2 regions of the Pseudomonas arsenicoxydans genome follow, and region 1 is predicted to be linked to the other one. Evidence: riboswitches for the same ligand, from Rfam matches in the RefSeq annotation. Region 1 holds a riboswitch; the other holds the start of a gene.
The links. A riboswitch is a leader RNA that binds a small molecule or an ion and turns the genes downstream of it on or off. The one in region 1 is predicted to bind cobalamin.
Positions count from the first base shown of each region.

Region 1 (2,389 bases):
GCAGATACAACATCCCGCCACACTCGGCCAACAACGGTTTGCCAGCGGCATGATGCGCGCGGATTGCGTCGAGCATCGAGGTGTTCTGCGACAACGCCACATGGTGCAATTCCGGATAACCACCCGGCAGATAAAGGCTGTCGGCCTCGGGCAATTGGCTGTCGCGGATTGGCGAGAAGAACGACAGCTCGGCGCCCATGGCCCGCAGCAAATCCAGGCTCGCGCCATAGGTGAAAGCAAACGCTTCGTCACGGGCCACGGCGATTCGCACGCCGGCCAGCAAAGGCTCGGCAACGATTATTTCAGGTACCGCGAATTCCACGGGCGGTGGCAGCGCCACGTCGCAACTGCTGGCCAGTGATTCGGCGGCCGCATCGAGGCGCAGATCGAGGTCATTCAACTCACTGGCCTGAACCAGACCGAGATGACGACTCGGCAATTCGATCCCGGTTTCCCGCGACAAGGCGCCGTACCAACGCAAGCCTTCGGTCAGGCTGCCTTCGAGCAATTGCGCGTGACGCAACGTGCCGACGCGGTTGGCCAGCACCCCGGCAAACGGCAAGTCCGGTTGATACCTGGCCAATCCCAATGCCAGCGCACCAAAGGTCTGCGCCATGGCGGTGCCGTCAATAACTCCGAGCACCGGCACACCAAAGTGCCGCGCCAGGTCAGCGCTGGACGGCGTGCCGTCGAACAGTCCCATGACACCTTCGATGAGAATCAGGTCGGCTTCACCGGCGGCTTCCCACAACAGCCGACGACTTTCCTGCTCGCCGACCATCCACATGTCCAGCTGATACACCGGCGCACCGCTGGCACGTTCAAGAATCATCGGGTCGAGAAAGTCCGGGCCGCATTTGAACACACGAACCTTGCGCCCCTGATTGCGATGCAAACGGGCCAGCGCGGCGGTGACGGTGGTCTTGCCCTGACCCGAGGCCGGAGCGGCAATCAGTACTGCCGGGCAATGACGGATGTTTTTCATAAAGTTGTATTCACAGCTCGACGCCTTTTTGCGCTTTGATCCCGGCCTGGAACGCATGCTTGATCACGCCCATTTCGGTAACGGTGTCGGCCAGTTCAATCATTTCAGGCTTGGCGCCGCGACCGGTGACCACCACGTGCTGCATCGGCGGACGTGCCTGCAAGTCAGTGAGCACCTGATCGAGGTCGAGGTAACCGTGCTTGAGGGCGATGTTCAGTTCATCCAGCACCACCAGGCCGATGGACGGATCGCGCAACAATTCACGGGACACCGCCCAAGCCGCTTCAGCGGCAGCGATGTCGCGCTGGCGGTCCTGGGTTTCCCAGGTGAAGCCCTCGCCCATCACATGAAAACGCACCTGCTCAGGAAAGCGGCGGAAGAACAGTTCTTCACCCGTGCTGTTGCGGCCCTTGATGAACTGCACCACACCGCATTGCATGCCATGGCCCATGGAGCGGGCGAGCATGCCGAAGGCCGAGCTGCTTTTGCCTTTGCCGTTGCCGGTCAGTACCAGCAGCAGGCCGCACTCGTTCGGGGAGTTGGCGATGCGTTCGTCGATCACGGCTTTTTTGCGCTGCATGCGCGCCAGATGGCGTTCGTCACGATCGGGGGAATCAGTCATGGGGGAGCTCTCCGTTGAGGCTGGATAACGGCGGGCAGGCACAAGAATAGACGGCAAGAAGCCTGGCATCGCCCACCGTGATGCCGCTGGATGAATCAGGCCGGTCTCCGGGCTCATGAGCGGCGTTCGCCTGACTGCGCGCCTTCCCATGTCAGTCGACACAGTGGCTCAAAGCGCAGCTTTTCACTCATTTACCGTTGCGGGGGCAGCGCCGGGATCGTGCTGTTCATGAGTCGAACCAAAGCACTCACCGGCTTCCCTGTTTCACTCTGTCGACCAAGGCCACAGAGCACCTGAAACAAGCCGCGAAGGTTAGAGGGTTGGGGGTGGAGCGTCAATTAAAGCCGGGGCGCCGCCCGGCGAATAACGGCCGCCGATCAAAAATATGACGCCAATCTTGTGCCATGCGCGCCGCAGTGATATCAAAGAGCCACAATCCCACATCACAATAACAAGGGTAAGCCACATGCAAGGCATGATCATCAGCAATCCGAAGCTGGAATTCCTGCGCCCTGTCCTGGAACGCTGGTTTGACTGTATCGACCGCTACAACGCGGTGCGCGGTGATAACGACACACCTTATTGGTACGACGAAAAAGCCAACCTTGGCCTGCTCGCTGCCGCGGCGTGGATGGCGGAAATGGTCACGCTGCAACAGTCCCCGACGCGCAAGCAAACCGAGGAAGGCGAACGCAATGGTCGCGCCGATCTGTTTGTCGCAACCCCCGAGGAGCGCGCCTACCTCCAGGCCACTCAACGCTGGCCACGGGTCAATAGCCTGA
Region 1 covers NZ_LT629705.1:2,977,587-2,979,975, reverse strand. Annotated here, with positions in the region: gene BLQ41_RS13865 (cobyrinate a,c-diamide synthase) at 1-985, opposite strand, end outside; gene cobO (cob(I)yrinic acid a,c-diamide adenosyltransferase) at 996-1,607, opposite strand; cobalamin riboswitch at 1,689-1,919, opposite strand; gene BLQ41_RS13855 (hypothetical protein) at 2,074-2,389, shown strand, end outside.

Region 2 (2,389 bases), 1.2 Mb from region 1:
GGTCCGGGCGATCATCGCCGGGCACCAGAATCAGCTGCACACCCTGCTCCGCGAGCTGCACCAGCCGTTCGACGCCGTAGCGCCAATAGGCGATGCCACCGTGCAGTGAAATCAGAATCACCTTGGCGTGGCGCAGCACTTCGTCAACGTACAAATCGACCGACGCGTGATTCTGCACCTGCATCGGGTTGGCCAGGCGCACGCTGGGGTAATCGTCCGGCAGTTGCTGCGCTGCTTCGGCGAGCAGCGCGAGGCTGGAATCGCCGCTGCACAGGATCACCAGCTCGGCGGGGGTTTGTCCAAGGTCGGCGATGTTGTCATCCGACACGAAACCGCCGGGCTGGGTCCTGAGCAGGTGCATGGCTTACACGCTGAGCGCGGCGCGCAATTGCGCTTCAAGCAGGACGGCGTCGAGTTCCTGGCCGATCAGCACCAGACGCGTGGTGCGCGCTTCAGCGGCGCCCCACTGACGGTCGAAATGCTTGTCGAAACGCGTGCCCACGCCCTGGATCAGCAGGCGCATCGGTTTGTTCGGGATGGCAGCGAAACCTTTGACGCGCAGAATGCCGTGCTGGACCACCAGCTGGGTCAGCGCGTCCAGCAGCAGGCTTTCGTCGGCTTGCGGCAGTTCGATGGAGATCGAATCGAACGCATCGTGGTCGTGATCGTCTTCGCCTTCATGGTGGTGATCGTGATGACTGTGACGGCTGTCGATGTGTTCTTCGGAGCCGGCGCCAAGGCCGATCAGCACGTCCAGTGGCACGCGACCGCTGCTGGCTTCGATGACTTTGACGGCTGGCGGCAGTTCTTCGGCGACTTCCAGACGCACCCGGGCCAGGTCTTCAGGGCTGATCAGGTCGGCCTTGTTGAGGATCACCAGGTCGGCGCTGGCCAGTTGGTCGGCGAACAGCTCGTGCAATGGCGATTCGTGATCCAGGTTCGGGTCGAGTTTGCGTTGGGCATCGACCTGGTCCGGGAAGGCGGCGAAGGTGCCGGCAGCAACGGCCGGGCTGTCGACCACGGTAATCACCGCGTCAACGGTGCAGGCGCTGCGGATTTCCGGCCACTGGAAGGCTTGAACCAGAGGCTTTGGCAGTGCCAGACCCGAGGTTTCGATGAGGATGTGGTCGAGGTCGCCGCGACGCGCCACCAGTTCGCGCATCACCGGGAAGAACTCTTCCTGGACGGTGCAGCACAGGCAGCCGTTGGCCAACTCATAAACGCGGCCGTTGGCTTCTTCTTCAGTGCAGCCGATGGAACACTGCTTGAGGATTTCGCCGTCGATGCCCAGCTCGCCGAATTCGTTGACGATCACCGCAATGCGGCGGCCCTGAGCGTTGTCGAGCATGTGCCGCAGCAAGGTGGTTTTGCCCGAGCCGAGGAAGCCGGTAACGATGGTGACGGGAAGTTTGGCCAGTGTTTTCATCGGATGCCCTTTGGCAAGGTGGCGGGCATACGGGACGACAATCGCTGCGACGGATGCGCGCGCGGAAGAGTTCGCCACCGGATCACCCCGCCCGGTTGAAAGTGAGAATCTGTGTCGAGGCAGGTCTCCTGGCTGACGGTGTGCCAATGGCAGACTGGCATTCGCTGCGCCTTCCCGCGAACCCGTTGTGCAGGGTTTGCAGTGGCGTGGCAGCGAACATCACCGTTCACAGTTGCGGGGGCAGCCGCGGCATCGACCGCGTTCCCTTCTTAGCTTCGGCAAACGCCGAAGAACCTCGAATGCGCAAGGCTACGCATCGTGTGGGGGCGGGTCAATCGTGACCTGCCTGATGATCGTTCCCACGCTCTGCGTGGGAATGCAGCCCGGGACGCTCTGCGGCCCTTCGCAGCCGAACGCGGAGCGTCCGTTGAGGCATTCCCACGCAGAGCATGGGAACGATCAACCAAACGAGAACCCATGCCAATTGACTCCCCCGCCCCGCCCATGCTCTCCTACACGCCTTGTTACGGGTGCCCTTCACAGGGTGAAACGGGAAACCGGTGAATCATGTGCTTTACTCAAAGCCATGTCAGTCCGGTGCTGCCCCCGCAACGGTAAGCGAGCGAAGCGTCAGATCCACTGTGCCAGCAGTTCGGCATGGGAAGGTGATGCTTGCAGGTTCAGGCGCAAGCCTTGACCCCTCGTGAGCCCGGAGACCGGCCCGCAACACAAAGTGACCATTACGATCACTGAATAACAAACCCGCGGTGGGCGGGCGCTGTTTGAACCTCTGCGTGCCCGTTCGCAGGGGTCTTCGATGCGCTCTATTCACCCACTGACAAGACCAGAGGGATGCGCCATGTCGATTATCAGCAGCACCGGCAGCCACGCCGACAAGAGCACCGCCAGCACCACCACGACCCTGACTCAACGCCTGACCGCCGCCGTGTGTGCGTCGATCCT
Region 2 covers NZ_LT629705.1:4,197,142-4,199,530, reverse strand. Annotated here, with positions in the region: gene cobN (cobaltochelatase subunit CobN) at 1-361, opposite strand, end outside; gene cobW (cobalamin biosynthesis protein CobW) at 365-1,426, opposite strand; cobalamin riboswitch at 1,528-1,739, opposite strand; cobalamin riboswitch at 1,938-2,165, shown strand; gene BLQ41_RS19670 (CbtB domain-containing protein) at 2,286-2,389, shown strand, end outside.
Region 2: another riboswitch for cobalamin. It lies ahead of cobW (cobalamin biosynthesis protein CobW); the one in region 1 lies ahead of cobO (cob(I)yrinic acid a,c-diamide adenosyltransferase).